DNA from 2 places in the Clostridium sp. HMP27 genome. Region 2 is predicted to be linked to the other one. Evidence: a T-box and tRNA genes for the amino acid it is inferred to sense, from the RefSeq annotation. Region 2 holds a T-box; the other holds one or more tRNA genes.
What was found. A T-box is a leader RNA that pairs with one kind of tRNA and senses whether it is charged. The one in region 2 lies ahead of tyrS (tyrosine--tRNA ligase), so its partner is inferred to be a tRNA-Tyr.
Positions count from the first base shown of each region.

Region 1 (17,187 bases), on a different contig from region 2:
TATATACTTCTTGCATTCATCACATAGGTCAATTTTCTCTAGATAGCTTTCACATATTATACATTGAGACTTATTATCATATATAACTTCAAAAATACATTCCTTAATAAATTCTAATAACTTAAGAAACCCATATCCCATGCTTCTTTATTAAAACTCCTTGCTAACTCTTTAGCCTTATCCATATCCTCAGTTTCTTCATTTGATACATATATAACCTCTTTAAAATTTGATTCATAAGAATTTATAACTCCACAAAAGTGAAATAATTTTTTGTAATCATATAGCTTATAATCTGCGAAAAATACCATTAGATTTGCATTCGCAAAATACGTAGGTATATTCTCGAAGGTATATGTTATAAGAACCGCGCTTTTTACCTTAGCAAATTTCAAAAAACTTTTTTCTTTCCCCTCTTCCCAAGAACATAACACACTCTTATTTAACTTTTTACAGTAAAATCTTATATAGCTAGCTACCTTCAATCCCTTTTCTAGATCAGGTATATATATTACTACCTTTCTATCCTCATAAAGGGACCACTTTAAATAGTCATATATTATATATGGTATGTCTTCTTCTAAGTTTATCTTTGTAGTTATGGTTCTAGGTTCAACGATAGGATGAGGCCATTCACTTACAGGTATAATTATTTCCCTTTTCCCTTTAAATATACTTTCTACCCCACAGTATATAAATTTACCTTCATCCTTACTCATCCTTGCCATTATGTCTATGATTTCATATGAAGTATGATGAGGAAATGCTCTAGTATCATCAAATATAACTAAATCAAAATCTCTCATGATTTCCAATGCATTAGCAGCTTTAACTATGATAAATTTACTTTTGAGTTTAATATCTCCTCGCCTCAAATAACTGTACCCTCTAAAACTGCTATTCTTTTTTATTTTTTCTAGAATATCTACATATTCTTCATCTTCATTACTTATATACAATATGCTTTTTCCTTTATTCATATACTCTAAGATACTATATATGAATATATCTGTAGATGCACAAGGAATGGTTATAATATTTAAAAATTGTTCATTTGAAAATAACCATCTTTGTATTAATTGAGATACTTTTTTTCTTTTCTCTCTTATTACAGCATTTTTAGTATTCATATACTTCACTCCATTACTAATCTTCTATAGCATTTTCTAAAACATTAGTTATTCTCCATTTTAGCAAGGAATATCTTTCAAAACTTCTATTATTATCTATCATAAATTTCATAGCCTTTATTGAACCTACTAGAACTACTAACTTCTTTGCACGAGTTATTCCTGTATAAAGCAAATTCCTATTCATAAGCATTGGAGGTCCCATAAACATAGGTATGATAACCACTGGGAATTCACTTCCTTGGCTTTTATGTATGGTTACAGCATATGCTAAATCTATCTCATCTAAATAAGTATCTTCATAAACTACTTTTCTTTCTTCATCAAATATTATGCTTAAAGTATTTTCTTCCTCATTTATTTCATCTATATATCCTACATCCCCATTAAACACTCCTACCCCTTCTTCTTCCCCATCACCTTTAATTCTCTTCCACTTCAAAGAATAGTTATTCTTTATTTGCATTACCTTATCCCCAACTCTAAGGACATTATCTCTAGACTTCTTTTCATTTTTCCACTTTCCAGGGGGATTTAATACTTCCTGAAGTCCCTTATTAAGATTTTCTACTCCCAATATGCCCTTTCTCATTGGTGTAAGTATTTGTATATGTCTTTGTTTATCCCATTCCTTATTAAACTTTGGTAATCTTTCACTTATAAGCGCCATTAATATATCCGATGTAGATGAGCTTTCTTCACTATTTATAAAATAAAAGTCCTTATCCCTTCCGTTTAGTAAAGGCATTTCTCCATTATTTATTTTATGGGCATTTACAGTTATCATGCTTTGTGAAGACTGTCTAAAGATGTCTTTAAGCCTTATTACCTTAACACAGTTACTATCAATTAAATCCCTAAGCACATTTCCTGGTCCAACTGATGGTAACTGATCCACATCCCCAACAATTATAAGCCTAGTTCCAAGCGCTATAGATTTAAGAAGATTATTCATAAGCATTATATCTATCATAGATGCCTCATCTATAATTACTGCATCACATTCTAGCGGAGTTTCTTCTGTTCTTGAAAACATCATATCTTCATCTTCTCCTGCACCCATTTCTAAAAGCCTATGAATAGTTTTCGCTTCTTTTCCAGTAGCTTCTGTCATTCTCTTTGCAGCTCTGCCAGTAGGTGCCCCCATAAAGACTCTAAGTCCATGTTTTTCAAATATATATGTAATGCAATTTATTATAGTCGTTTTTCCTGTCCCTGGGCCTCCTGTTATAATTTCAACTCCATTAGCTACTGCACCCTTTATAGCTTCTATTTGAGAAGATGCAAAAGATATCCCTCTCTCCTGCTCAAATTTCATTATTTCCTCATCTACATTCAACTCCAACTCATCATATTTCGCTATAGATAAGGTTAGTATCTTCTTTGTTACTCCAAGCTCACAATAATAATAGGGAATAGTAAATATGCATTCTTTATTGTTAACCGTTTCTACTTTTATTTTTCCATGAAATGCACTCTGCATTATTCCCTCTTTTATATTTTCATCACTTACTCCTAATATATCTCTTCCGTCATTTAAGAGCCTTTCCACAGGTATATAGGTATTTCCCAATGCACAAAATTGATTTATTATATAATTTATTCCGCTCTCTATTCTAAAGGATGAATTCAAATCTATTCCTAAGCTTCTTGCAATCTTATCCGCAGTTTTAAATCCTATTCCTGAAATTTCTTCTGTTAATATATATGGATTTTCTTTTATAATCTTTACAGAATCAGCCTTAAATCTTTTATATATTTTTACACATTGGTTAGGAGTAACTCCATAACTTTGAAAAAACATCATTACAGTTCTTAATTCCTTTTGTTTACCGTAGGACTCATATATAATAGCTATCTTTTTTTCTCCTACACCCTCTATTCCCCTTAACTTCTCTATATCATTTTCTAATATATTTAAAGACTCTTCTCCAAACTTCTCCACTATTTTTTTAGCAGTTACAGGCCCTATCCCAGCTATTACTCCCGATGCTAAATATCTTTCTATACCACTTACAGAATCAGGGACCACTTCCTCACAACTTTCAACCTTAAACTGTTCTCCAAATTGAGGATGAACTGCCCACTGTCCTTTAAGTTTCAAGCCCTGTCCTTCACTAATATAGGGAATGCATCCAACAAAGGTTGTATAATAACTTTTATTATCTTTTAATCTTGCTACTACATAACCATTTTCATCATTTTTAAATATTATGGAATCTACAATTCCCTGTATTTCTTCCATATAATCTTCTCCTGTTCTACTTAATACTATAAGACGATATCTATAATACAATTATAACATAATTATATTGATTAAATAAAAAAACCCCCTTCATGAATTGAAGGGAGTTTTTACTACTATAAATATTTTTTTATTTCTTCTACTTTATTAAGTTTTTCCCATGGTAAGTCTAAGTCATTTCTTCCGAAATGTCCATAGGCTGCCACTTGCTTATAAATAGGTCTTCTAAGATCAAGATCTCTGATTATTGCACCTGGTCTTAAATCAAATACCTTATTTATTATTTCAATAATTTTATCATGTTCAACTTTGTTCGTTCCAAAGGTTTCCACCTCTACTGACACTGGGTGTGCAACACCTATAGCATACGCTAGCTCTATTTCAAGCTTATCAGCTATTCCAGCAGCTACTAAGTTCTTAGCAACCCATCTGGCTGCATAAGCTGCGGATCTATCAACCTTTGTTGGATCTTTTCCTGAGAAAGCTCCACCACCATGTCTTCCATATCCACCATAAGTATCAACTATAATTTTTCTTCCTGTAAGTCCAGTATCTCCTTGTGGACCTCCAACAACAAACTTACCAGTTGGATTTATGTAGTATTTGGTTTTTTCATCAAGTAATTCAGCTGGAATAACAGCTTTTATAACATGCTCCATTAAATCCTTATTAATCTGTTCCTGTGTTACTTCAGGTCCATGTTGAGTAGAAATAACGATTGCATCTATTCTCACTGGTTTATCATCTTCATATTCAACTGTAACCTGAGTTTTTCCATCTGGTCTTAGATAATCTAATGTGTCATTTTTTCTAACTTCTGTTAGTCTTCTTGATAATCTATGAGCCATTGCTATTGGCATTGGCATAAACTCTGGAGTTTCAGTAGCTGCATAACCAAACATCATACCTTGGTCTCCTGCGCCAACAGACTCAACCTCATCCTTGCTAGTACCTCTTGATTCTAATGCGTCATCAACCCCCATTGCAATATCAGGAGATTGTTCATCTATTGAAGTCAATACTGAACAAGTATCAGCATCAAAGCCATACTTAGCTCTTGTATATCCTATTTCTCTCACTGTTTCTCTAACAACTTTAGGAATATCAACATAACATGATGTTGTTATTTCTCCCATAACCATAACCATTCCTGTTGTAGCCGTAGTTTCACATGCAACTCTTGCCTTAGAATCTTGAGCCAATATAGCATCTAATACAGCATCAGAGATTTGGTCACAAATTTTGTCCGGATGTCCTTCAGTAACGGATTCTGATGTGAATAATCTTCTCATTTTTGCACCTCCAATGAAAAATATAATATGTAAAATAAAAAACCTCTTCGATAAGAAGAGGCTTAATTTGCATTCCTCTCTTATCTCGCAGAACAAACCTGCAGGAATTGGCACCTTGGTACAAAGTACTTGGTTGCCGGGTTTCATAGGGCCCTTTCCCTCCACCTCTCTTGATAAGAGTTTTCTATTAAATTTACTAGCATATATTAGCACAATAATAATCTTGTGTCAATATCAAGTTTAATTGTTATGTATCCTATGATCGATAATCTATAAGCTATAAGCTATTAAACAAATGAATATAAAAAAAGACACCGCTTTGGTGTCTTTGGTGGAGGAAGATGGATTCGAACCATCGAAGTCACTGACAACAGATTTACAGTCTGCCCCCTTTGGCCGCTCGGGAATTCCTCCATATAATGGAGCTGGCAATAGGAATCGAACCTACAACCTGCTGATTACAAGTCAGCTGCTCTACCGTTGAGCCATGCCAGCATATGGATATATTAAATTATTGTGGTGGAGGAAGATGGATTCGAACCATCGAAGTCACTGACAACAGATTTACAGTCTGCCCCCTTTGGCCGCTCGGGAATTCCTCCATTATAAGTTTCATAACTTGTTTAACAAGTTAATAACCTTATTATTAAATTATCTTAGCGCGTTTCCGCACTTAATAACTTCAACATGGATTAGTATACAATCTTATAGTCTAAATTTCAAATGCAATATAGGCCTATTAAACAAATCCTTCTTTAATATACTCTATTTCATTCTCATTTACTCCATATTACACCATTATTTTATTATATTTATCATATTTCTTATAGTTGATTTAGCTAATAAAAATTAATATTATCTAAAAAACATCTTTTTTCTTTTAATATTTATCACACAGCTCTCATATAAATTATTAAGGGAGGTGTAACTATTGAATAAAGCTAGAACTCATTTTAACAATTCTTTAGGATATTATGAAATTGGAGAGTTTATAAAAAATTATATTATGAAAGACACTATAATAGTATGTATAGGCACAGATAGATGTATAGGAGATTGTCTTGGCCCATTAGTTGGCACTCTACTTAAAGATAAGAGTTTCCCTCTTCCAGTATTCGGAACAATATCTGATCCTATACACGCTTTAAATTTAGATAGAAAATTATATGAAATAAGTTTACTTCATCCTAGTGCAAATATAATAGGAATAGATGCATGCCTTGGTGATGAAGATAATGTAGGAGAAATACAAGCCAGGGATTATCCAATCCATCCTGGAAAAGGCGTAGGTAAAACCCTCCCCCTTGTAGGAAAGTCCTCCATAATAGGAATTGTAGACTCAACTGATGCTAACGTATTTAATAATAACAATATACGTCTTAGTTTAATTTTTAATATGGCTAAAGTAATCTGCGACGCCTTATTTCATGCTTATCATTTAAGCTCCAGCACTCTATCCGATATAAAAGACTGCCTTCTATAAAAAAATAAGTGCTTTCGCTTATATTTAATAAGACGAAAGCACTTATTATGCTTTTATTCCACTAAAGCATATCATTATAATAATGATATATCATCTCCAGAAAGGGATCCATCCAATTTGTCCAAATAATCCAAAAACTTACCTGTGCCCATTGCTACACAAGAAACAGAATCCTCTACGATACAAACTGGTACCTTTGTAACGTCTTGAATTAATTTATCAAGACCATTTAAGAGGGCTCCCCCTCCAGTCATAACTATTCCTTTATCTGCTATATCTGCAGCTAATTCAGGTGGGGTTTTTTCTAAAACTGAATGTGTGCATTCTGCAATAGAATTTACAGTTTCACTTAGGGCTTGCCTCATTTCTTCTGAGGAAACATTTATATTTTTAGGAAGGCCAGACACCAAGTCTCTTCCTCTTATTTCCATACTAACTTCTTCTTCTCTTACATATGCTGATCCTATATTAATTTTTAAATCTTCAGCAGTTCTTTCTCCTATCATGAGCTTGTGTTTCTTTCTTACATATCTTATAATAGCTTCATCAAAAGTATCTCCTGCAACCTTTATAGAAGATCTTACTACTATTCCTCCAAGAGAAATAACGGCAATATCTGTTGTTCCCCCACCTATATCTATCACCATATTTCCACTAGCCTTAGTGATATCTACACCCGCTCCAATGGCTGCAGCTAAAGGCTCCTCTATCAAAAACACTTTTTTTGCGCCAGCATTCTTAGCAGCATCAATAACGGCTCTCTTTTCTACTCCTGTAGCTTCACAAGGTATACAAACCACAACTCGGGGGGAAACCATCTTTTTCTTTCCACAGGCTTTCCTTAAAAAATGTTCTAACATTTTTTCCGTCAAGTCATAATCAGAAATAACTCCATCTCTCAAGGGTCTAATAGCTACAATATTACCAGGAGTTCTACCAATCATTTGTCTAGCTTCCTCCCCTACAGCTAAGACTCTATTATTAGTTTTATCTATCGCTACTACTGAAGGTTCTTTCAAAATAACTCCTTTACCCTTTGCATAAACCAGTACTGTAGCTGTACCAAGATCTATACCCATATCTGTACCCATTTTAAAAAACATCCCTATTATCTCCACCTACTCTTTCCATAACATTTTGCAACAAAATGCAACTTCATATATTTTACGACATAATTTTATTATAATCGGAATGTTTTTATCCTTCAATAGCTTTATACTTCATTTTAGTAGCTTTTCCACCTCTTATATGTCTTTCTGCTTTATTATAATCCAAAATAATTTTGGCTTCTTCTGCTATTTGAGGATTTATTTTAGGCAACCTTTCTGTCATATCTTTGTGTATAGTACTTTTACTAACACCAAATACCTTAGCTGTTTTTCTAATTGTTGCTTTTGAACTTATAATATAATTTGCTACTTCAAGAACTCTTTCTTCAATGTAGTCTTTCAAGGTGGTACCTCCTTAACCCTTCTATATTTATAAATATGCTTATTCATATACTTAAATTACATCTGTCTGGCCATTTTCCGTAAGATGAACGAAAAATGGCCTAAAGTTTAGTATTTTACATACTTATCTGGATTTACAAAATCTTTATCTTTTAATACTGCAAAATGTAAATGATCTCCATAAGCTTCATACATAGCTCTTAAAGTTGTTCTTCCTACAACTCCAAGTTTATCTCCTTTTTTAACCACTTTTCCTGCTGATATACTTACCTTTGAATCTAAATTTGAATATACTGTTTTTAGTCCATTTTGATGATCTACTATTACTTGAATACCATCTACTGTATCATTTTTTACAGATTCAACCTTTCCATCTAATGCTGCTACAACAGGTTTCCCTAATTCACATTTAATATCTATACCAAAGTTAGGTCTGTAGCTATTGGTGGATTTCCAAAATACAGGTTCTTCAGAATATTGTCTTCCTATAATTCCTTCTACAGGTTTTCCAAACTTAGTATCTACTGTTTTAGATACTGTGGCAGTTTTTTCGGTATTCTTCACTTCTTTATTTACCTTTGTTTCTGTGTTAGTTGGCTTTTTTACTTGTTCTGCATTGTCATAATCTGTATAAGGCTTTTCAGTAACCTGAGCTGTATCCTTCTTCTTTTCCTGCTCCACCACCGATGTATTATTTTGTTCAATTTTAGCCTGCCTATTATCTCTTGTAGTTACAACAGCTACTGTAGCAAGTATGCATAGGCATAAAAACAGTACAACGTAAAATCCCTCCCTCTTAAAAAAGTTGAAAATTTTACCAAAATTTTTGTTTTTCATATCAACACCTCCAATTTCTAGTTTGTCCAGAGCTTATCAAAAAATACATTTTATTATAATTTTATTTCCAATTTATTTCTATTTTTTATGACAATGTTTGACATGAAAAATAGAGCTGTCGGTAAACAGCTCTACACTTTAATTTATTTGCTCTATTTTTACTCCCTGATAATAGTGTGTTAATATTTCATTGTAACTTTTTCCACCCTTAGCATACACATTGGCTCCCCATTGACTCATCCCCACTCCATGTCCATAACCAGTACACACTATTTGTATATCCTTTTTACCAAAACTAATAACAAAATTCGTAGAATTAAGTCCAAGCATACTTCTAAATTGACTTCCCTTTAATGTCCTGCTCCCAATTTGAATCTCCTTTACCCCACCAGCTTCAGTTTTACTTTTAATTTTTATGTTAGTTTTCAAACCACTTGATGATACTATGCTTTTATCAAAGTATTCATTGATAATACTCGCTAACTTAGAATAGCTATATATAGAAGTAGTTTTATACTTAGGTGCTATCTCTTCTCCTGGACTTTCAACACTTTTTAAATATGGAAGTGAAGTTGAAAACACATCCTTCACATCCTCAGTTTTCCCACTACTTATAGCGAAATAATAAGCACCTTTTACCACTTCTCCGTTGTATTTCAATACTTGCCCCTTAGTTGAATTTACAGCTTCCTCAATTTTACTCCAGTAATAATTACCTTTATCTTTGGGCCATGCCGACATTCTATCGCTTTTATCCATAAAAGCCTGACAATGTACCGTATCACAAATATCTGCATTTTTATCCTTACTACACCCAGAACCTCCAAGAGACTTTATATGCGTCACTGCATAAGTTCTTGCTGCTACAGCTTGAGCCTTCAGTGCTTCTATATGAAATTCTGCAGGCATCTCCGAAGCTACAACTCCTTTAATATAATCCTCTAAACTCATTTCTTCTATCTTTTTTGTTTTATCTCTATATACCTTCACCTTAATTTCTTTGATAGTTACTATATTATCAGGCTTCATATTATATGTTATATTATTATTTAATTTATCTTCAGACAGTTTATTGCCGCCCTTTGCCAAAGGTAATGATAAAATAACAATAAAAACTATACTAGCTAAAATAAAAATTAAAAATCTCTTTACAAATAAAAAAACATCTTCTGTTCTCATATACATTTCTCCTTTATATGTTTATATAAAAATATATGAAAACAGAAGATAAGTTATAACTTACCTTTATTTAAATTTCTTCTCTAAATATATCTGCACCTAAGCACTTTAGCTTCTTCTCTATATCTACATATCCTCTATCTATATGATATACATCTGTAACACTAGTGATTCCTTCTGCCGCAAGGCCACATAGCACAAGCGCTGCTCCTGCTCTTAGATCTGTGGCTTTTACTTCACACCCTGTTAATTTATTAACACCTTGGACAATAGCGCTTCTTCCATCTACCTTTATATTTGCTCCCATTCTTTTCATTTCTGAAACATGCATATATCTGTTTTCAAATATAGTTTCCGTTATTATGCTAGTTCCCTCCACGGTACATAAAAGAGACATCATTTGAGACTGCATATCTGTTGGAAATCCTGGATATGGCATTGTTTTTATGTCTGTAGCATTAAGCCTGTTAGTTCCATCAACTATTAAAGTTTCTCCTTTAACATCTATCCTAACTCCCATTTCAATAAGTTTTGCTATTACAGGCCTTAAGTGCTGATCATTTGCACCATTTATCTTTATTGAACTCTTAGTAATTGCAGCTGCTACCATAAATGTTCCCGCTTCTATCCTGTCATATATGGGCTTATGAGTTATTCCCTTTAGTTCTTTGACACCATCAATTCTTATTGTATCCGTTCCTGCTCCAGTAACTTTTGCCCCCATCTTATTCAAAAAGTCTGCCAAATCTTCTATTTCAGGTTCCTCTGCAGCATTCTCTATTATAGTTTCTCCCTCAGCCAGTACTGCTGCCATCATTATATTTTCAGTAGCACCCACAGATGGAAAATCTAAATAAATTTTCTTCCCTATAAGCTTTTTAGCTCTAGCTTCTACATATCCATGTCCTATGTTGATTTCAGCTCCAAGGGCATTTAGTCCCTTCAAATGAAGATCTATAGGTCTTGTTCCTATATTGCACCCACCTGGCAAGGATACTCTAATCCTACCAAATCTTGATATCATGGGGCCCATTATCAAAAATGAAGCTCTCTGCTTTTTTACGAGTTCACTACAAGGTTCAACATCACATACAGATTTTGTATCAATTATTATCTTTCTATTCCCTGCATCTATATCAATATCTGCTGATACAGATCTTAGTATATCGCTTATAACAAAAACGTCTTCAAGCATAGGAGCATTATCTATAACACATTTATTTCCGCTTAAAATACTTGCCGCTATAATAGGAAGAACCGAATTTTTTGCAGCACTTATTTCAACTTCACCCTTCAAGGTCTTTCCACCCTTGATTATAATCCTATCCATATATATCCTCCATAAAAATTACTAATAAGTTATAGGTATAACTGGTGTAGCTAAGATTATATAATCTCCCGTATCATAACTGCATAAAGCATAGTTGAAATCTATAAATCTTCCTCCAACATTTAATTCATTATATTGATGAGTATATGCCGTAGTACTTAATCCATTATTTATTTCTATTGTTTTTATCTCTTTTGTATTAAAAGACTTTAATATACCTATAACTTGTTTATTTAACTCTTTCATATTAGAATTAATAGTTTTTCCTTTTATATATTCAAAAAAAGCTACTTCCTTATCACACTCAATAGAGTTCTTAATTCTTTCTTTTAATTCAGTTAATTTATTTTCATCACTGTATTCTTTTATATTAATAGATATAATATCATCATTGTCTGAATTTATACTTTGAATATATCCTTCAACTGTAGGGCTTGAAAACTCCACATAGTAATTTCCATCACTTTTTTCTATATTAATTTTAGTGTTTTTATCATAATCTAACTTCATAAGAATAGATTTACACGCCTCTTCTCCAGAGTTCTGTGTAGAAAAGTTCACTTGAACTCCATACTCCATTACCTGAGTTCTAGTTTTGTTAATTATTTCGGAAAACATGTCTACTTTTTGGTTTGCTTGAGAGTACATGGGAAATTTGTATCCCCATATTATTAATATTATGATGACCACAATAACCCATCTTAACTTTTTCATATATTTGCCCTAAAGAGCCTTCCCCCTTTTAATTCATCTTGAAACATATTTGAATTATGGACAAATACATGCTATTTATTCAATAAATATATTACTAATATATAATTTTAAAGAAAAAGTGTTACTAAAAAGAAATATAATAAAGCCTACACATAAAATTTTACAAAAAAGTAAAGAGATTGAGCAAATTACTCAATCTCTTTATATAAAACTAATTGTATTATCTTTCAACTATTAGAGCTGTTCCCATTCCGCCGCCTATACATAAAGTAGCTAAACCTTTTTTAGCATCTCTTTTCTGCATTTCGTGAATTAATGATACAAGTATTCTAGCACCTGACGCTCCAATTGGATGTCCTAATGCTATAGCTCCACCATTTACATTAACCTTGTCCATGTTAAATCCTAAATCTTTAGCAACAGCTATACTCTGTGCAGCAAATGCTTCATTAGCTTCAATTAAGTCTAAATCTTCAACTGCTATGTTAGCTTTTTCTAAAGCTACTTTTGTTGCATGGAATGGACCATATCCCATTATAGCTGGATCTAATCCTGCTGAACCATAGGATGTTATTTTAGCTAATGGAGTTAATCCTAATTCCTGAGCCTTTTCAGCACTCATTACTACGAATGCAGCTGCTCCATCATTTATACCTGAAGCATTACCAGCTGTAACTGTTCCGTCTTTCTTGAATGCTGGCTTTAGTTTTCCTAATTTTTCTATAGTTGAACCAAATTTTGGGAACTCATCTGTATCAAATACCTTTGGTTCTCCTTTTCTTTGTGGTATAACAACTGGAACTATTTCATCCTTGAATTTTCCTTCTTTTATAGCCGCTTCAGCTTTTAACTGTGAGCTTAAAGCAAACTGATCTTGCTCTTCTCTAGTTAATCCCCATTTTTCAGCTATATTTTCAGCTGTCATTCCCATATGATACTGGTTAAATGCATCCCATAAACCATCAGTTATCATTTCGTCTACTATCTGTCCATTTCCCATTCTTTGTCCCCATCTTGCATCATTCATTACATATGGAGCTCTGGACATGTTTTCCATACCACCAGCTATAATTACATCAGCATCTCCTGCTTTTATCATTTGAGCTGCTAAGCTTACTGCTCTTAATCCTGAACCACAAACTTTATTTATTGTGAATGCTGAAACTTCCTGTGGAAGACCTGATTTTATAACTGCTTGTCTAGCTGGATTTTGTCCAAGACCTGCTTGTAAAACATTTCCCATTATAACTTCTTGTACATCTTCTGGCTTTATTCCTGCTCTTTTTACAGCTTCCTTTATAACGATAGCGCCTAACTCAACTGCTGGAACATCTTTTAATCCTCCACCAAAAGAACCTAATGCTGTTCTAACTGCACTAACTATAACTACTTCTTTCATTAGTAACCCTCCTAAAATATATATTTTTATTAGTATTTATTTTATAATTCACAAATTTTTCTGTCAACAACTCCATTATAACCATAAATTAAAATTTAATCAATAGATTTTGTTAAAAAAAACACAAAGTTTATATTACTTTAAATTCTTCTGGCTTTCTCGTATCTTTTTTAAAATGATATAATATAGATTCTACTATTCTCTGAGACGCACGACCATCACCATAAGGATTTATTGCCTTACTCATTCTTTCATAACAATTTTTATCCTCTATAAGAATCCTTGCATTTTCTAATATGCTATCTATATCTGTCCCTACAAGCTTTACAGTGCCTACAGCTACCGCTTCCGGCCTCTCCGTTACATCTCTTAGAACTAATACTGGCTTCCCTAAATGAGGAGCTTCTTCCTGAAGTCCTCCTGAATCTGTCATAATCATATAACATTTATTCATTAGGTTGTGAGTTTCCTTAGTATCTAGAGGAGAAAGAAGGTGTACTCTATCCATTCCCCCTAAGTATCTATATACTACATCCTTTACTATAGGATTTAAATGGACAAGGTATACTAGCTCCACATCTTCATATCTTTCAACTAATACCTTTAAAGATTTACAAATATTTTCTATACCCTGCCCCCAATTTTCTCTTCTATGAGCAGTGACCATTATGACCTTCTTATTCTGGTAATCTATATTGTTTAGTTCATTATTTTCAAAAACATAATTATCTTCTACTGTAACATTCATTGCATCTATTACAGTATTTCCTGTAATATATATATCTTCACTTTTTACTCCTTCTAAAAGCAGGTTATTTTTAGAACTTTCAGTAGGCGCAAAATTTAAATCTGCTATAGCTCCAGTAAGCTTTCTATTCATCTCCTCAGGAAACGGAAAGTGTTTGTTATGCGTTCTAAGTCCGGCCTCTACGTGCCCAACCTTAATTTTTTGATAAAATGCAGCTAGAGCTCCTGCAAAAGTTGTTGTTGTATCACCATGTACTAATATTAAATCAGGTTTTTCTTTTTCAAATACTTCTTCTAGGCCTTGTAAAACTTTAACTGTAATCCCTGTTAAACTTTGCTTGCTTTGCATTATGTCCAAATCATACTCTGGAGTTATATCAAATAATTGAAGTACTTGATCAAGCATTTGCCTATGTTGAGCTGTAACACAAACTATACTTTCAACCTTCTCATACTTTTTTAGCTCCTTTACCAGCGGTGCCATTTTTATAGCCTCTGGTCGGGTTCCAAATATAGTAATTATCTTAATTTTTTCCATTACCTTACCTCCAGAAAATCATTCTTTGTGTTGAAAAAATCCAAATTTCCATGCAATAATAACTATTAAGATCATTATTGACGCCAATAAGAAATAAGAATTCGCACTACTTATTTGCATAGCTATTATTGCAAAGGCTCCTAGAACAGTACTTATAAGGTACATTATTATAACCGCTTGTTTTTGAGTTAATCCCATATCCAAAAGCCTATGGTGCAAATGCCCCCTATCTGCCCCCATTATAGGTTTCCCATTTATTTTTCTTCTTATCATGGCAAATAAAGTATCATATATAGGAAGTCCCAGTGCTAATATAGGCACTGATATAGCAAAGGCTGCCGCTGACTTAATGGCACCCTGTATAGATATGGCTCCTAATAGAAATCCTAAAAGCTGTGCTCCCGTATCCCCCATAAATATAGATGCAGGATAAAAGTTATATGGCAAAAATCCCATTATAGATCCAATAAGTACAGATGTCAGTATTGCTGCTTCCATTCTAGTACTTATATTAAGCAAAGCTATAATAAACAATGTTACAGTTGAAATCAATGCTACTCCAGCTGCTAATCCATCTAGTCCATCTATAAGATTAATAGCATTAGTTATTCCTACTACCCAAATTATGGTGAGAGGTACTGAAAGCCACATTATATTTATATAAGAATCATAGCTGGAGAAAGGATCTGTAACAGATACTATCTTTATATCATATAAAATCAAACACATTGCAGCTGATATTTGAAGTAATAACTTTATAATTGGTTTCAAATCATATTTATCATCTAAAAATCCTGCTATGACAATAATAGTAGCACCTATAATTATTCCCTTTTCCTGTTTAATTAAATGCCCATTTTTTAATATCATTGTAATGATAAAAGAAAAATATATTGCTAATCCTCCTAAAAGTGGAGTTGGCCTTTTGTGTACCCTTCTTTCATCTTTAGGTACATCTATTGCATTTATTTTTATCGCTAACCTTTTTATTAAAGGAGTAAAAAGAAATGATAAGATTGCTGCAATCACTCCTAAGAAAAGCATATTATCCATATTTATCTCCCCATTTAATATGATCCATCTCCCGCAAGTGAATCATCATTATCTATCCATTGATTTACGAGTATTTCTCTAAATTCTTCCTTAGTATCTCGTATTACTACTTTATCAATTCCTGAATTTATTATAAACCTTTTACACAAAGAACACGGTGATGCATTTTCTACAAATTTTCCTGTTCTTTCTTCTTTTCCTACTAGGTACATAGTAGAACCTATCATATCCTGCCTTCTTGCAGAAATTATGGCATTTTGCTCAGCATGCACAGATCTGCATAATTCATATCTTGTACCTCTAGGCACATTAAGTTCTTCTCTTCTGCAACATCCTAAATCACAACAATTAACTCTTCCACGAGGAGCTCCACTATATCCAGTTGACATAATTTCATCATTCTTTACTATTATAGCTGCAAAATTTCTCCTAAGACAAGTTCCCCTCTCTAATACAGTTTCACATATATCAAGATAATAATTGTTTTTATCTATTCTATCCATAGTTCCTCCGTTATTAAAATACTTAGTACTACTATGTACTATTCTATACTAAAAAAATACTAATTAAAAGTATAAGTAATTTAAAAGTCGGCTTAAATTAGCCGACTTTTAATATTATTTAGTTCCAAACAATCTATCTCCTGCATCTCCTAGACCCGGTACTATATATCCATGTTCATTTAATTTTTCATCTATTCCAGCTACATATACATCTACATCTGGATGTACATCTGTAACAGCCTTTACTCCTTCTGGGGACGCTATAAGGCACATAAGTTTCATGTTTTTTGCTCCCTTTTCCTTAAGAAGAGCTATAGCATCTATAGCAGATCCACCTGTAGCAAGCATAGGATCTGTAACTATTATGTCTCTTTCTCCTATATCCTGTGGAAGCTTGCAGAAATATTCTACAGGTTTAAGAGTTTCTTCATCTCTATATAATCCTATGTGTCCAACCTTTGCTGCCGGGATAAGTCTTAACATGCCATCTACCATACCAAGACCTGCTCTAAGTATAGGAACTATAGCAACTTTCTTTCCTGCTAATACCTTACATTTTGTTTTACATATAGGTGTTTCTATTTCTACTTCTTCCACTTGAAGATCTCTTGTCACTTCATAAGCCATAAGCATTGCTACTTCTTCTACTAGTTCTCTAAAATCCTTAGACCCTGTATTTTTATCTCTTATAAATGCAAGTTTATGTAATATTAATGGATGTGCTATTTGTGTTACTTTACTCATTGTTATTCCTCCCTATAATCTCTATTTATTATATTTTGCTTCTATATTAGAAATTTTATCTATTCTATTTTGGTGTCTTCCACCTTGAAACTCAGCACTTAAAAATGTATCAACTATATCAAGCGCTAACCCTAAACCTACTACTCTCTGTCCTAATGCTAATATATTAGCATTATTATGTTCTCTACAAGAATGCGCACTAAATGTATCTGAACATAAAGCTGCTCTTATACCAGTAACCTTATTGGCTGCAATACTTATTCCTATTCCTGTTCCACATACAAGTATACCAAAATCAAAATTCTTATTAGCTACTTCCTCTGCAACCTTTAAAGCGTAATCTGGATAATCAATAGACTCCTCTGAAAAAGTACCAAAGTCTTCTAACTCTATACCCTTGTTTTTTAAATGTTTTATTATTTCCTCTTTTAATGGAAATCCAGCATGATCACTTCCTAATGCTATTTTCATAAAAACACCTCCAAAATAATTATAATTCTTAGTTTACCCACAAAAAAGGAAGATAGGAGTAGCTATTTTAG
Region 1 is NZ_JMFY01000001.1:99,078-116,264, reverse strand. It holds gene DP68_RS00565 (ComF family protein) at 1-141, opposite strand, end outside; gene DP68_RS00560 (hypothetical protein) at 114-1,130, opposite strand; gene DP68_RS00555 (ATP-dependent RecD-like DNA helicase) at 1,147-3,375, opposite strand; gene metK (methionine adenosyltransferase) at 3,492-4,667, opposite strand; SAM riboswitch class I at 4,745-4,847, opposite strand; tRNA gene DP68_RS00545 (tRNA-Tyr) at 4,997-5,081, opposite strand; tRNA gene DP68_RS00540 (tRNA-Thr) at 5,088-5,162, opposite strand; tRNA gene DP68_RS00535 (tRNA-Tyr) at 5,185-5,269, opposite strand; gene yyaC (spore protease YyaC) at 5,599-6,150, shown strand; gene DP68_RS00525 (rod shape-determining protein) at 6,225-7,253, opposite strand; gene spoIIID (sporulation transcriptional regulator SpoIIID) at 7,348-7,602, opposite strand; gene DP68_RS00515 (M23 family metallopeptidase) at 7,710-8,438, opposite strand; gene spoIID (stage II sporulation protein D) at 8,577-9,617, opposite strand; gene murA (UDP-N-acetylglucosamine 1-carboxyvinyltransferase) at 9,688-10,947, opposite strand; gene DP68_RS00500 (YwmB family TATA-box binding protein) at 10,969-11,661, opposite strand; gene DP68_RS00495 (acetyl-CoA C-acetyltransferase) at 11,882-13,060, opposite strand; gene wecB (UDP-N-acetylglucosamine 2-epimerase (non-hydrolyzing)) at 13,191-14,345, opposite strand; gene DP68_RS00485 (MraY family glycosyltransferase) at 14,364-15,398, opposite strand; gene DP68_RS00480 (cytidine deaminase) at 15,413-15,901, opposite strand; gene upp (uracil phosphoribosyltransferase) at 16,016-16,645, opposite strand; gene rpiB (ribose 5-phosphate isomerase B) at 16,667-17,116, opposite strand; gene DP68_RS00465 (low molecular weight protein arginine phosphatase) at 17,184-17,187, opposite strand, start outside.
Region 1: it encodes a tRNA-Tyr, which carries the amino acid that the T-box ahead of tyrS (tyrosine--tRNA ligase) is inferred to sense. The anticodon was not compared.

Region 2 (17,187 bases):
GAAGTATCTCCAAATTCTATTGGAAAAGCTTTGGAAATTAAAGGTGAAGATACAATTGTGGAAATAAATGAAGAAGAAGTAAAAACTGAGGAAGATATAAGTAGAATTTTAAATTCTAAACCTGAAAGTATATTCTTTAAAATAAGAAACCCAAGAGGTGAGATAAGAGAAACAAGTAAACATCCTTATCAAAAGGGGAAAACTATACTTGGTATACTTATTGTTCCAACAAAAGTTGATAAACCTGAATCAATGAGAGACTTTGAGAAGGAGAATTTTTCTGATATATTAGATAAAGCAAAAAAAGATAAAGAAGATGGTGATGAATAGGTAATGAGAAAGTTTAAAATACATTCAAAATTTAAACCTACGGGAGATCAACCTCAAGCAATAAATAATTTAGCAGAAAGAATTCAGAATGGAGAAAAATTTCAAACGCTACTTGGAGTCACAGGTTCTGGAAAGACTTTTACAATGGCAAATATAATAGAAAGAGTTCAAAAACCTACATTAATACTTGCGCATAACAAGACTTTAGCAGCACAGCTTTGCTCTGAATTTAGAGAGTTCTTTCCTGAAAATTCTGTGGAGTATTTTGTATCTTATTATGATTATTATCAGCCAGAAGCTTACCTTGCACAAACAGACACTTACATAGAAAAGGATGCTTCTATAAATGATGAAATAGATAAATTAAGACACTCAGCAACCTCTGCCCTCTTAGAGGGAAGAGATGTTGTAATTGTAGCTTCTGTATCTTGTATATATGGCCTTGGTAATCCTGAGGAGTATAAGAATCTTACAATTTCCTTAAGAGAAGGTATGGAGAAGGATAGAGATGAGGTTTTAAAAAAGCTTATTGAAATTCAATATGAGAGAAATAATATAGAATTTACACGTGGTACCTTTAGGGTTAAGGGAGACGTTCTTGATATATTCCCTGCTTCATCCACAAACGTGGGGATAAGAGTAGATTTTTTTGGGGATGAAATTGAAAAAATAAGAGAATTTGATGCATTGACAGGAGAAATAATTGGAACAAGAAAACATGTAGCTATTACTCCAGCTTCTCACTTTGCTACATCTAGGGAAAGACTAGAAGGGGCCATAGGAAAAATTGAAGCAGAACTTGAAGCAAGGGTAAAGGAGCTTTTATCAGAGGATAAGGTATTAGAAGCTCAAAGACTTAAACAAAGAACTAATTTTGACATAGAAATGATGAGAGAAGTAGGATATTGCAGCGGTATAGAAAACTATTCAAGAATACTTGATGGAAGAGCAGCTGGAACTTGCCCTCAAACCTTAATAGATTATTTTCCAGATGATTTCTTGTTATTTATAGATGAAAGCCATGTAACTTTACCTCAAGTTAGAGCTATGTATGCGGGAGATAGATCGAGGAAGGAATCCTTAGTAAATTACGGATTTAGGCTTCCTTCGGCTTATGATAATAGGCCATTAAGATTCGAGGAATTTGAGCAGAAGATAAACCAGGTAGTTTTTGTAAGCGCTACACCATCAAATTATGAACTTGAACATTCAACAAATGTAGCTGAACAAATTATAAGACCTACAGGACTTCTAGACCCTGAAATAATTATAAAACCAGTAAAGGGTCAAATAGATGATTTGTATTCAAGTATAAAAGAAACTATTAATAAAGGTTTTAGAGTTCTGGTTACTACTCTAACTAAAAAAATGGCAGAGGATTTAACAGCATACTTTAAAGAAATGAATATAAAGACAAATTATCTTCATTCAGATATAAAGACAATTGAAAGAATGGAACTTATTCGTGATTTAAGAAAGGGCGAGTATGATGTACTTGTAGGTATAAACCTTTTAAGAGAAGGACTTGATATTCCAGAGGTAGCTCTAGTTGCAATACTTGATGCAGATAAAGAAGGATTTTTGAGATCAGATAGGTCCTTAATTCAGATAATAGGTAGAGCTGCAAGAAATTCAGAAAGTAAGGTTATAATGTATGCAGATACAGTAACTAAATCTATGGACAGAGCAATTAAGGAGACAAATAGAAGAAGAAAAATACAAATAGAGTATAACGAAAAGCATGGAATAGTTCCAAGAACTATAATAAAGGATATAAGAGAAGTAATTGAAGCAACTCAGGTTGTAGAAGACAGTGCTACTTATGATAGTTTAGAAGAGGCAGTTAAAGCAAGTAATAATAGTGTTGAATCACTTATAAAGAAATATGAAGATGAAATGAAAGAAGCTTCAAAGAAACTTGAATTTGAAAAGGCTGGAAGACTTAGAGATATGATTTATAAATTGAAAAAGAAAATAGTGAAGGAGTAGTACACTAAGGAGGAAAGAAATAAATTTATGATTGATAAAATAATTATAAAAAATGCTAAAGTTCATAATTTAAAAAACGTAAGCCTTGAAATCCCAAGGGATAAGTTTATAGTTTTTACTGGACTTTCAGGTTCAGGAAAATCATCTCTTGCCTTTGATACATTATATGCAGAAGGACAAAGAAGATATGTAGAATCTTTATCATCCTATGCAAGGCAATTTTTGGGTCAAATGGATAAACCAGATGTTGAATACATAGAGGGACTTTCCCCAGCAATTTCAATAGATCAAAAAACTACTAGCAGAAATCCAAGATCTACCGTTGGAACTGTAACAGAAATATACGATTATTTAAGGCTTTTATATGCAAAGGTTGGAATTCCTCATTGCCCAAGTTGTGGTAAGGAAATAAAAAAGCAAACAATAGATCAAATGGTGGATAAAATATTAGAATTACCTGAAAGAACTAAAATACAAGTTTTAGGTCCTATTATAAGAGGTAAAAAAGGTGAACATGTCAAGTTAATTGAAAATATAAAAAAGAATGGATATGTAAGAGCTAGAATAGATGGAAATACTGTGGATTTAGAGGATGAAGAGATAAAACTTGAAAAGAACAAAAAACATACCATAGAGGTAGTAGTAGATAGGCTTATGGTAAAGAATGATATAAGAAGCAGGTTATCAGATTCTATTGAAACAGCCTTAAAACTTGGAGAAGGTATTATTATCATAAATATAATTGATGTAGAAGATATTTTATTTAGTGAAAATTTTGCTTGCCCTGATTGTGGTATAAGCGTTGGAGAAATATCTCCTAGAACATTTTCCTTCAATGCGCCATTTGGAAAGTGTAATGAATGTGATGGACTTGGAACACTATTGGAAATTGATGAAGATTTAGTAATTCCTGATAAGAGCAAAAGTATCATGGAAGGCGCTGTTCTGCCTTGGGCTAACAGTGTATTAAAGGAAGAGTCTTGGACTTACGGTATATTACAATCTTTATCAAGGGAATATAACTTTAAATTAGATACTCCAATAGAAGAGCTTTCTCCTGAAATAGTAGGTATGCTTTTATATGGCTTGAATGGAGAAAAGATAAAAGTTACATACACTAAGGATGGTAAGACTTCAGATTTTTATCATGCCTTCCCAGGAGTTATTAACAATTTAAAAAGAAGATATTTTGAAACTAATTCAGAAGCTATGAAAAATGACATAGAGAACTATATGAGTAATAATCCTTGTCCAAAATGTAAAGGTGCAAGGCTAAGCCCAGAACCTCTGGCAGTAACAGTTGGAGGGAAAAATATATATGAATTTACAACTATGGCTATAAGAGAAGAATTGGAGTTTATAAATTCAATAGAGTTTACAGAAAAGGAAAAGATAATAAGTAACCAAATATTAAAGGAAATAAGAAGTAGATTAAACTTTCTTATAGATGTAGGTCTTGATTATTTAGATTTGGCTAGAACTGCAGGAACCTTATCTGGCGGAGAAGCACAAAGAATAAGGCTTGCAACTCAAATAGGTTCAAGTTTGGTTGGGGTTTTATACATATTAGATGAGCCAAGTATTGGACTTCATCAAAGGGATAATGACAAGCTAATATCCACATTACAGCATTTAAGAGACATAGGAAATACTTTAATTGTGGTAGAACATGATGAAGATACCATGAAAGCTGCAGATTATATAGTTGACATTGGTCCTGGAGCAGGAGAACATGGTGGAGAAATAGTTGCAGAAGGCCCTATTGATGATATAATAAAAAATGAAAAATCAATTACTGGTCAATATTTAAGCGGTAAAAAGAAAATAGAATTACCAAGTCAAAGAAAAAAAACTTCAGGTAACTATATAACCATAAAGGGTGCTAACGAAAATAACTTAAAAAACGTAAATGTGAAATTTCCACTGGGAGTTTTAACTTGTGTTACTGGGGTTTCAGGTTCAGGTAAAAGTACACTAGTAAATGAAATACTATATAAAGGGCTGAACAAAAAACTAAATAATTCTAAAGATATGCCTGGAAGACATAAGGATATAGAAGGCGTAGAAAATATCGACAAAATAATCAATATTGATCAAAGTGCTATTGGAAGAACTCCAAGATCAAATCCAGCTACCTATACTGGAATGTTTGATATAATAAGAGAAATATATTCAAATACTTCAGAATCTAAATTAAGAGGATATAAGCCGGGAAGGTTTAGTTTTAATGTAAAAGGTGGAAGATGTGAGGCTTGCAGGGGCGATGGTATAATAAAGATAGAAATGCAGTTCTTATCTGATGTATATGTTCCTTGTGAAGTTTGTAAGGGTAAAAGATACAATAGAGAAACTTTAGAGGTAAAATATAAGGGTAAAAATATAGATGATTTACTTAGTATGACTGTAGAGGAAGCATTAGGGTTCTTTGAGAATATTCCAAGAGTAAAAAATAAGCTTCAAACACTTATGGATGTGGGACTTGGATACGTAAGACTTGGGCAGCCTTCAACTCAGCTATCTGGTGGAGAAGCGCAAAGAATTAAGCTTGCCTATGAGCTTTCAAAAAGAGGTACAGGAAAGACCCTGTATATATTAGATGAACCAACTACAGGACTGCATATAGATGATGTAAGCAGGCTTATAACTATACTTCAAAGGCTTGTAGATACAGGAAATACAGTAGTTGTTATAGAGCACAATTTAGATGTAATAAAATGTGCAGACCACGTAATAGATTTAGGACCGGAGGGTGGAGCAAAGGGAGGAACTATAATTGCAACAGGAACTCCAGAAGATATAAGTGAAGCTGTAGGCTCCTATACAGGATTTTATCTTAAAAAGATGTTGAAATGATAAAAAGAAGGTGATTTATGTTGTTGGCTAAGCTAAGCCCAATATTTACTTTAATTATAATAGCTATAGTCTATATGATAATTTTTACAGCCCTTAGAATAATGAATAAAGATATAAAGGGTGGAACAAGAAAAAAATCTCAAAAGAAGGCTGCAGGATTAGAAATCATAGAACCTGGAAATAGTTATAATTTAAAAAGAGGAGGGGTAATCCCTCTCCAAAGTCAAATAACCATAGGAAGAAAAGAAGATAATACATTTATGCTAGACGATCCTTATGTCTCTGGAAAACATGCAAGGATTTATGCGAAGTCTGGAGATTATATCATTGAAGATCTAGGAAGTACTAACGGTACTTTGGTAAATGATGATCAAATAGAAGGAAAGAAGTACTTAGAAACAGGAGACATTATAAAAATAGGAAATACAGTACTTAAGTTCTTAATTTAATTTTGGGATGGTGGTCTTTTGGATACCAGAAAAGATGAAAAAAAGCTCTTAAAATATACATATTTACTTTGTATAGTAGGGTTTTTTAATTTAACAATAATAAAGGAGCCTTTTGATAAGGGTGCAATGCTTATGGCACTGGCAACCTGTCTTCTTATAGGATATTCCTATTTTATAATAAGGAGATTTTTTTCAGAAGGAGATAAATTTATATTTATATTCTCTAGTATTTTAGCGGTTATAGGGATTATAATGCTATACAGAATAGATACTGCAACTGCTGTAAAGCAAATAGTATGGTTTGCTATAGGGGTTACAGGTTTTATATTAATAGTTGTAATCCTGCCAGACTTAAAAAGATTCGTAAAATTTAAGTATGTATACTTGGGTATAACCGTAATACTTATGGCAATGGGTACACTCATGGGAAAAGAGACTTATGGGGCAAAAAACTGGGTAAGTATTGCAGGATTTGCCTTCCAGCCGTCAGAATTTGGAAAGCTTTTTTTAGTTGCATATTTATCAGCGTCCTTAAAGGATTATAAAGACTTTAAAAACTTAATAGAACCAGGAATAGTTGTTATGTTAAGTTTAGGATTTATGGTTTTGCAAAGGGATCTTGGAAGTGCATTAATGTTTTTTGGAATATCCATTACTATGCTATACATAGCTACATCTAATTTTAAATACGTATTAGTTTGTCTGATACTATTTGCACTAGGAGCAGTTGTAAGCTATGGATTATTTGACCATGTAAAGCTTAGAGTTTTGATTTGGAATAATCCTTGGCCATATGCTACGGATAAAAGTTATCAAGTTGTACAGTCTCTCTTAGCCATAGCATCGGGTGGACTTACAGGATCAGGATTAGGACTTGGGTATCCTAAATATATACCCGTAAGGACAACAGATTTTATTTTTTCTGTAATATGTGAGGAACTTGGAATACTAATGGGATTTGCCATTATACTTATATACTTTTTACTTTTTTACAGGTGTATGAGAGCAGCTATATATGCAGGAGATGATTTTTCAAGACTTATTACAGTTGGATACAGTGCGATGATAGCTTGCCAGGTATTTGTTATAATTGGAGGGGTAATAAACCTGATACCGCTAACTGGTATAACACTGCCTATGGTAAGTTATGGTGGAAGCTCCATGCTTAGTACGTTTTTTGCACTAGGTATAATACAAAAGGTTTCTGAAGAGGGAAGATAAGATTATGAAGGATATATCAGATAATATAAAAAAAGTATTGATAGTATTTTTAATATGTTTTGTGGGGTTAATATCATACATAACATATTTTCAAGTAATGGTTGCACCGAAAATTGTAAATAGCCAATATAATGCGCGTATGTGGGCGAAGAGAGATGAAGTTTTAAGAGGAAGTATATTTGATAGAAATATGAAGGTGCTTTCTAAAAGTACTAGAGTAGATACCGAAACTCAAAAGAGAAGCTATGAAGGTGGAGAAGCATTTGCTCATGCCTTAGGATATGTAGATGTTAGGTATGGAATTACTGGACTTGAAAGAAGATATGATAAAGAATTATCTACAAGCAGCATAAGAGATACTTTATTGAATATATTAAAATTACCAGGACAGACAAAAGAGAAATACGGGAGTAATTTAAAAACTACCTTAGATTTTGATATACAAAGGAAGGCTTATGAACTTTTAGGAAATAACAAGGGGGCAGTGGTAGCGCTGAATCCAAAAACAGGAGAAATATTAGCTTTAATATCAAAGCCATCCTTTAATCCTAATAATCTTGAGGAGAATTGGAAAAATATTAATTCCAATAAAGATAGGCCATTGCTCAATAGGGCAACTTCAGGTATGTATCCCCCAGGTTCTACTTTTAAGGTAATAACTGCGATAAGCGCGTTGGAAAATATCGATGATATCAGGAATAAAAAAATTCAAGATAAAGGGGTACTGGTATTTAATGAAAAGGAATCTCTAAAGAACTATAATGGAGAAGTTTTGGGCAATATAGGTCTTAAAGAAGCCTTTATACATTCAAGTAATGTTTATTTTGGAAGTTTAGGTATTGATCTTGGAAATAGCAAACTTAAAGATACCGCAGAAAAGTTTTACTTCAACAAAGATATACCAGCAGATGGAGTTGTAATTGAAAATAGTAAATTTCCATCCTTTAAAAGTTATGAAAAAGGTAATATAGCTCAAAGTGCTATAGGACAGTCTACAGTACTTTCAACTCCTATGGAAATGGCGTTAGTAGCAAGTACCATAGCAAATGATGGAACTATGATGAAGCCTCATATAGTAAAAGGGGTTATGGATAGTAAAAACAGCTTAGTAAGTGAAGTGAAACCACAGAAGATAGATGATGTTACAACAAAGGAAAATGCACAGATAATAAAAAATTATATGAGGGAAGTTGTGGCTCAAGGTACAGGAGGAAATGCATCTGTATACGGAATAAAGGTAGCAGGTAAAACCGGTACTGCAGACCATAAAGAAGAAGGAAGTGGAGCAAAGCCTCATTCATGGTTTATAGGATTTGCACCATATGAGAATCCTGAAATAGCCTTGGCAGTTATAGTTGAAGATGGTGGTCAAGGAGGAGTTTTAGCAGCAAGCATAGCTTCAGGAGTTATAAAAGAAGCTTTATCAAAATAAGTATTATGGAAAGGGGAATTTTGGTGAAGATAAAGGAAATAGGAGAGCTTAAAAATGGGGAACAAGTGGATTTTAATGCCTTAGTTAGTGATAAAAGAACTGGTTATAAAAAAGATGGGACCCCCTACTTATTACTTATAATGCAAGATAACACAGGAAGTATAGCCTTCCCTGTATGGACCAACTATGATAAATTAAATACGATAGTAGAGGTAAATACGTTAATAAATGTAACAGGTATCGTAGCTAGATTTAATGGAAATGTTCAAGTAAGAAATCCAATGATAAACTCCGTTTCTATGGAAGGAGTAGATTATGAGGATTTTGTACCACAATATGATATACCAGAAGAATTAATAGATTATTTTAATTATATGGTGTTAGATATGGAAGAAAAATATCAAAAGATAGCCACCGCAGCCACTGGAGCTATGGGTTATAATGATGAGAGATGGGATGCCTTTATAAATTGTGTGGCAGCCGAAAAATTTCATGGCAACAAAAGAGGGGGGCTGTTCCTTCATACGGTGGGAGTTATGAAAGCTGTAGAGAACGTAGTGAAGGATTATATAACAAATCCCTTCTATATGAGTGCAGCTAAGGTAATTAATAAAGATAGACTCATGCTTAAGGCGATTATTCACGATATAATGAAAACTAAGGAATATGATTATAAGGGAATAATAAGAAGAAAAGACATAAAGTTAGATCACTTAGTACTTGGAGCAGGATATGTAAGAGAAATAAATGTAGAAGTAGGCAATGTTCTTTCAGAGGAAGAGTTAGATGATATATGTTACTCAATACTTTCTCATCATGGTCAATTTGGTAACTTTGAACCAAAGGGAATAGAGGATATACTTTTAAATATGGCAGATATTATAGATAGTCAAGTTGTAAATGCCATTGAGAATAAGATATAGGGGAATTGCTTTGCAATTTCCCTATATTTTTATTTTAATAAACTTAGATTTTCCAATTTGAATGGTGAAGCTATTATGTGGATTTACCATTATAAATTCATTAAACTTTTCTCCATCTATTTTCATGGCATTCTGGGTAATAAGTCGTTTGGCTTCACTATTACTCTTAGCAAGCCCATTTATAACCACGATTTTTACAAGATCAATTTGGCCATGGCTTATAAGACAATCAGAGGATAAATTGAATTCAGCTATATCATCTGGTATTAGATTTTTTTGAAAAACAGTTTTAAAGTGATCCTCAGCAATTTCTGCTTCATCTGATCCGCAATACAAGGCTGTTATTTCTTTTGCAAGTCTCATTTTAACATCACGAGGATTAGTATTTGGATTGTTAAGCCCTATCTTAATTAATTCAATTTCATCTGGATGAATATCTGTTGCAAGTTCAAAATATTTAATAATAAGGTTATCTGGAATAGTCATGGTCTTTTGGTAAATCTCAACCGCATTTTCATGTATGCCAATGTAGTTGCCGAGACTTTTGCTCATTTTTTCAATTCCATCTGTACCTTCAAGCAAGGGCATAAATAATGCAATTTGACTATTCTGACCATAATCTTTTTGTAGGGTTCGGCCCATAAGGATATTAAAAGTTTGATCTGTGCCCCCCATTTCGATATCTGCTTTTATTTCTACAGAGTCATATGCCTGCATCAGTGGGTAGAAAAATTCGTGAAGTCCAATAGGTTCATTATTTTTATATCTTTTTTCAAAGTCATCTCTTTCAAGTATTCTAGCAACAGTAACTTTACCTGCAAGCTTTAGTATGTCTTCGAAATTTAGCTTTGATAACCATTCACTGTTGAACCTAAGGTCAGTTTTTTCCTTATCCAGGATTTTAAAAATCTGATTCTTATAAGTCTTCGCATTTTCTAGTACTTGCTCAGTAGTCAACGGTTTGCGTGTCTTACTTTTACCTGATGGATCGCCAATTCTGCCTGTAAAATCTCCAATTATAATTACTGCACGATGGCCTAAGTCCTGCATTTGCTTAATTTTGCGAAGTACAACAGCATGGCCTAAATGTATATCTGGAGCAGAAGGATCTAGACCAAGCTTAACTATAAGGGGGGTATTTGATGCAATACTTTTTTCTAACTTTTGCATCAAATTTTCGCTGCTAACAACCTGACTTACCCCTTTCATAATAATTTTAAATTGTTCCTGTGCATTTTCCATTACGTTCATCCTCTCCAATAAATTGATATAAAATAAAAAACTCCCGTTCCCTGCATTATGCAGAGGACGGGAGAATTGCTCACGTGTTACCACCTCAATTTTATTTACACATCACTGTGTAAACCTCATCGGGTACGGCACAAAAGTGCTTATACCTTAGCGATGTAACGGTCGCACCCGGCAACAGCCTACTAAGATATAAAATCTTTTCAGTGTGCCACTCAGAGATGTATTCAAAATCTGTTTTCTGCACCTCTCATCACCCGGTAGCTTTCTGTTGAAAACATATGATTTCTACTTCTTCTCGTCGCAGTTTTGTTGTATGGTTGGTAGTTTAGCACCAATATAATAAAATGTCAATATACCATTTGAAAATATAGGAAATGCTTATTAGTTATTAACTGTTGAATAGTAAGTATTCAACATAAATCTTCTATGTTCGCTATTAATTATTAATGGGTTTATGTATAATAGGGTTAAAATAAGCAAAAAAATAAATAATTCAAAGTCGTAGAAAATTAGAGAGGATAATTATGAAAGGAAAGACACATGCAGGTGTAGGTATAGTTACTTATTTGCTGCTTTATAATAAATTACCTGATAAGGTTAGTTTGACTGGATTAGCTGTAGTAACATTTGCATCACTGCTTCCAGATATAGATCACCCTAAAAGCATAATTAATCAATATATACTGCCTTTTAAAAATAAGATGACTAAGGTTGTATTATATGCTTGCAGTGGTATTATATTTTTATGGTATAGTTTTTTATATGATAAAGAACCTTATATAAAGACTATAGGAATATTTTTGCTTTTAATAGCTGTTTCATCTCATAGAAAAGGTCTTACTCATAGTCTTATGGGAATGATATTGTTTGCATTTCAAATAGCATATATAGGAAATGCATATGAAATAAGAAATTTAATTTATTACTTTATGCTAGGTTATGGTCTTCATCTACTTTGTGACATGGCAACAAATAGGGGAGTACCTCTTTTATATCCTTTCAAGGAAAAAAACATTAAACTTCCAATTACATTTAAGACTAATTCCTTTATAGGAAATTTTATAGAAACTCTGATAATTGTAGCGGGGCTTTTATATGTTATATATAGTTTTCCGAGAATATTTAATTAGGTACTAGGTGAAAGGTACTAGGATTAGATGAAACTTTGCTATGCAAAGTTTTTACATTACCTAGCACCTAAATCCTTTATCCTAAAACCTAAAAGAGAGGTGATAAGATGTTTGATTTTGAATATCATTTAAAAGTATTACCAGATAAACCTGGGGTTTACATAATGAAAAATGCTTTAGGCGAAGTTATTTATGTGGGAAAAGCCAAGGTGCTTAAAAATCGAGTAAGACAGTATTTCCAAAGTTCACGTAATCATTCGGAAAAAGTAAGGGCTATGGTTAAAAATATAGCGGAGTTCGAGTATATAGTTACCGATTCAGAAATGGAAGCGCTTATATTAGAGTGTAACTTAATAAAAAAGCACAGACCTCGATACAATATATTACTTAAAGATGATAAAAGCTATCCATTTATAAAGGTAACAACTACAGAAGACTTTCCAAGGGTATTTGTAACAAGACATGTTATAAAGGATGGAGCAAAATATTTTGGTCCATATACTGATGTATCGGCGGTTTATGAAACATTGGAACTTATAAAAAAGATATTTCCTATAAGGACTTGTAAAAGAGTCATAAAAGAAGATGATAAAGAAAGTGTAAGACCTTGTTTAAATTATCATATAGGTCTCTGTAAAGGACCTTGTGCAAAGATTATAAGTAGGGAAGAGTATAAAAGTATAATAAGTGATATTACAAGTCTTCTTTCTGGGAAGTCTGCAGGTATTTTAAGAGATTTAGAAGTTGAAATGGAAAAGTCAGCAGAAAGTCTCCAATTTGAAAAGGCAGCGGCTTTTAGAGATAAGATAAATGCCATAAAAAAAGTAACAGAAAAACAAAAAATTATAACTTCTAACTTTGAAAATGAGGATTTTATAAGTCTTTACAAAGATGAAAAAGATGTTTGCGTTCAGGTGTTTTTCTTAAGAGAAGGAAAAATAGTTGGAAGAGAACACTTCATTATAGAAAATTCAGCGGATATGGAAGATAAAGAAATAATATCGGACTTTATAAAAAGTTTTTATGGGGCAGCAGCATTTATCCCTAAGTCCATATATGTAGAGGATATTGATGAACAAGAACTCTTAGAGCAGTGGCTCACTATGAAGCGTGGTTCTAAAGTTTGGATTAAAGTTCCTCAAAAGGGAGATAAAAAAGACACTTTAGATATGGTTCGAAGGAATGCAAAGATAACTTTAGAGCAGTTTAAAATTAAAATACTTCAAGATAAAGAACTTTATGAAGTAGCTTTAAGAGAACTCAGTGAAATACTAAACTTAGAAGACATTCCAAAGAGGATAGAAGCTTATGACATTTCCAATATACAAGGGATGGACTCAGTTGGAAGTATGGTGGTTTTTGAAAATGGTAAATCTAAAAATAGTGATTATAGGAGATTTAAGATAAATAGTGTAGTTGGAGCAAATGATTATGGAAGTATGAGGGAAATTATTACAAGAAGGTTTCAGCATGGACTAGATGAAATTAAGGCGATAAGTGAAAAAAATCTCCAGGTAAGCTCGGGAAAGTTTTGTGTTTTTCCTGATTTAATACTCATGGATGGTGGAAAAGGGCAGGTAAATATAGCTCTGGAAGTATTAAGAGAATTTAATATAGATATTCCTGTATGTGGTATGGTAAAAGATGATAAACACAATACAAGAGGGCTTATATATAATAATGAAGAGCTTCCTATTAAAAAATATTCTAACATAATGAGACTTATTACCAGAATTCAAGATGAAGTTCATAGATTTGCAATAACCTATCATAGATCATTGAGAAATAAAACAACTTTTCATTCTATATTAGATGATATACCAGGAGTTGGAGAAAGAAGAAGAAAAGAACTGTTAAAGAAATTTGGCAGCGTAGAAAGCATAAAAAAGGCAAGTTATGAGGAAATTTTAGAAACTCCATCTATAGATAAAAAATCCGCACAAAATATAGTGGAATTTTTTAAAGATAATGCATAGTATAATTAATAGTTATAATTAATGGGTGGAAGCTGCTGATTATTATTCTATAAAATTGGATAAAATTCAGATAACTTAGTTTCCACATTAATGACTTATTTCCACCTTATTCATTATTAATTGACTTTATAAATATTGATTAAGTGGTGCTTATCCTTTATACTTATTTATGTATTAATTTTGATGTTAAGGAGAATATACTATGAGCTGTTATAAAGAATTTGCTATAAAATTGTACGATATTTTAGGTGAAGAAAATGTAAAAATAGATGAACCAATGAAATCACATACATCTTTTAAAGTTGGGGGTCCAGCGGACATATTAGTAACTCCAAAGGATTATTCGCATATACAATACTTAATAAAACATTGTAATGAAAATCATATACCATATTTCATTATAGGAAATGGATCAAATCTTCTTGTAAGAGATGGCGGAATAAGAGGGATTGTTATCAAACTTACAAGACTTGATAACATAAGTATAAGTGAGAATAAGGTAACAGCAGGGGCTGGTGCATCACTTTCAAAGACTTCGAAGGCAGCGGCAGATGAATGCCTTACAGGATTTGAATTTGCAATTGGAATACCTGGAAGTATAGGTGGAGCACTTACTATGAATGCAGGAGCATATAATGGAGAAGTATCCCAAATAATTAAAGAAGCGCTTGTCATAGATAAGGATGGAGAAATAAAGAAGTTATCTAAGGAAGAATTACAACTTGGATACAGAATGAGTGCCATTATTAAATACGGATATACGGTACTTGAAGCAACCTTTGAGCTTCAAAATGGTGAGTGTGAAAAGATACATGAAAGAATAGATGACTTGACTAGAAGAAGAACAGAAAAGCAGCCACTAGAATATCCTTCTGCGGGAAGTACTTTTAAGAGACCTGAGGGTTACTTTGCGGCAAAGCTAATAGAAGACAGTGGGCTAAAGGGCATAAACATAGGGGATGCAGAAGTTTCATCAAAGCATTCAGGATTTATTATAAATAAGGGAAATGCAAATGCTCAGGATATTTTAGACTTGATTAAAAAGGTTCAAGAAACAGTAAAAGAAAATTTCAACGTTGATCTTCATACAGAAGTTATGATAGTAGGCGAAGAGAAATAATATTACATTTAAAGGTTAAGGATTAAGTACATATGTATATATCCTTAACTTTTATTTTTAACAGATATTAATACATATTTATACCAATTAATAATAGCTATTTCAGATAAAATTTCCATACTAAATTCAAAGCTTAAAATTCATAATTGGTAATTGAAATATGTTATAATAAATAATAAAAGATTTAAATAAATTGCGAAGTGTAATGAAGGATTTCTATAAATGATGTAAGGAGGGTTAGAAATGAGATTTGTAATTGTAACAGGAATGTCCGGTGCAGGAAAGACTCAAGCTATTAGAAATTTAGAGGACCTAGGGTACTTTTGTATAGATAACTTGCCACCTACCCTCATACCTAAGTTTGCAGAAGTCTGCTATGAGGCGAGGGGAAAGATAGATAAAATTGCATTAGTAATTGATATAAGAGGTGGAGAGTTCTTCAATGACTTATTTCAAAGTTTAAGTTATTTGAAAAGCCAAAATTATAAGTATGAAATTTTATTTTTAGATGCTTCAGATGAGGTGTTAGTAAAAAGATTTAAAGAGTGCAGAAGAAAACACCCATTAGCACCAGAGGGCAGAATCCTAAACGGAATAGTAGAGGAAAGAAAAGCACTTAGAGAGGTAAAGGATAACGCAGATAATATAATAGATACCTCTAACTTTACAAATATGGTATTAAGAGAAGAAATCACAAGGGTCTATGGGGAAGAAGGACAGCTGGAAACTCAGCTTATGATTACAGTGCTTTCTTTTGGATTTAAATATGGAATTCCAGTAGACTCTGACTTAGTATTTGATGTTAGATTTTTGCCTAATCCATTTTATATTCCAGAGCTTAAGGAGTTTTCAGGAAATGATACTCCTGTGGTAGAGTACGTTATGGGATATAATGAAACTAAGGATTTTATTGAGAAGCTACAGGATATGTTAAATTTTTTAATACCAAATTATCAGAGGGAAGGAAAAAGACAGCTTATTGTATCAATAGGTTGCACTGGTGGTAGACATCGATCAGTTGCCATTGCAAATGCTATATATAAAAAGCTAAAAGAAGATGGACACAAGGCTAGTTTAGACCACAGAGATATAAATGAAGATATCAATAAGGGTGGTAAAAAGGTATGAAAATACTAGATTGGCTTAGGCCGGGAATCAAGGTGAAAAGATGGATATTACTTGGGGCCATGGGAATACTTTTTATTGCATTTGCTCTTTTAGAGTTTGTAAGACATAGATTATATAGCTTTTATTATATGGCTTTTTATGTGTTTTTAATTACACTAGGTCTATTTGTACTATATATGTCTGTAACTCAAGGAATGCGCTCTATTATTGCACTTATAAATAAAGGTTATTTAAATGTGTCTTTAGATTCAAAAAAGTTAGAAACACTAATATATGAAAAAAGATTACTAGTAAAGGGCCCTAAAATAGTTGCAATAGGAGGAGGAACAGGGCTTTCTACAATGCTTAGAGGATTAAAATATTATACCTCTAATATAACTGCAATAGTTACTGTTGCAGATGATGGGGGAGGTTCTGGAGACTTAAGAGAGGACCTTGGAATACTGCCTCCAGGGGATATAAGAAACTGTATTTTAGCGCTATCTGATACAGAACCTTTAATGGAGGAACTACTTCAATATAGATTTAAAGATGGAAGACTTAAGAATCAAAGTTTTGGGAATTTGTTTTTAGCTGCTATGGACGGCATATCAACTACATTTGAAGAGGCAGTTCAAAAGATGAGCTCAGTTCTTGCGGTAACAGGGAAGGTTATCCCTGTTACTTTAGAGAATGTGGTATTAAAGGCTGAACTTGAGAATGGAAGCATAGTAGAAGGAGAGTCTATGATTCCTGAGGAAGCATTAAGGCAGAAAAGCCCAATAAACAGGGTTTTTATAGAACCTAAAGATGCTAGAGCGCTTAAGGAAGCTGTAAATGCCATAAGAGAAGCTGATGCTATCATACTAGGACCGGGAAGCCTATACACAAGTGTTATTCCTAACTTGCTTATTAAAGATATAAGTTCTGCTCTTAAAAGAACTACTGCTATTAAAATATATGTCTCCAATATAATGACTCAGCCTGGAGAAACTGATAATTATGCTGTAAGCGACCATATTAAATCTATTTTTAGACATGCAGGAGATGAAGTTATTGACTATGTAATAGTAAATAATGGAGGAGTAGAAGAGGGGCTTCAAGGAAAATATAAGGAAGAAGAGTCACATATGGTTAATGTAGATATAGATGTGATAAATTCTATGAATATTAAAAGAATTGATGGGGATTTAATAAGTATCAAAAATGGTTTTATAAGACATAACTCTGAAAAGCTAGCATCTATGATAATAGAAACTATAATGGAAAAAACATTGCTGTACGATAAAAAGAAGATTATAGAATACTTCTATTTATCTGAAAGATTAAAAGAAAAAAAGAATAGGGAGTAAAAAATATGTCATTTTCAGCTAAAGTAAAAAACGAAGTGTGTAGATATACAAAAT
Region 2 is NZ_JMFY01000019.1:33,619-50,805, forward strand. It holds gene DP68_RS11055 (hypothetical protein) at 1-330, shown strand, start outside; gene uvrB (excinuclease ABC subunit UvrB) at 334-2,319, shown strand; gene uvrA (excinuclease ABC subunit UvrA) at 2,347-5,172, shown strand; gene DP68_RS11070 (FHA domain-containing protein) at 5,190-5,621, shown strand; gene DP68_RS11075 (FtsW/RodA/SpoVE family cell cycle protein) at 5,640-6,842, shown strand; gene DP68_RS11080 (penicillin-binding protein 2) at 6,847-8,274, shown strand; gene DP68_RS11085 (HD domain-containing protein) at 8,298-9,197, shown strand; gene tyrS (tyrosine--tRNA ligase) at 9,219-10,439, opposite strand; T-box leader at 10,499-10,759, opposite strand; gene DP68_RS11095 (metal-dependent hydrolase) at 10,973-11,578, shown strand; gene uvrC (excinuclease ABC subunit UvrC) at 11,686-13,554, shown strand; gene murB (UDP-N-acetylmuramate dehydrogenase) at 13,757-14,674, shown strand; gene rapZ (RNase adapter RapZ) at 14,918-15,802, shown strand; gene DP68_RS11115 (gluconeogenesis factor YvcK family protein) at 15,799-17,133, shown strand; gene whiA (DNA-binding protein WhiA) at 17,139-17,187, shown strand, end outside.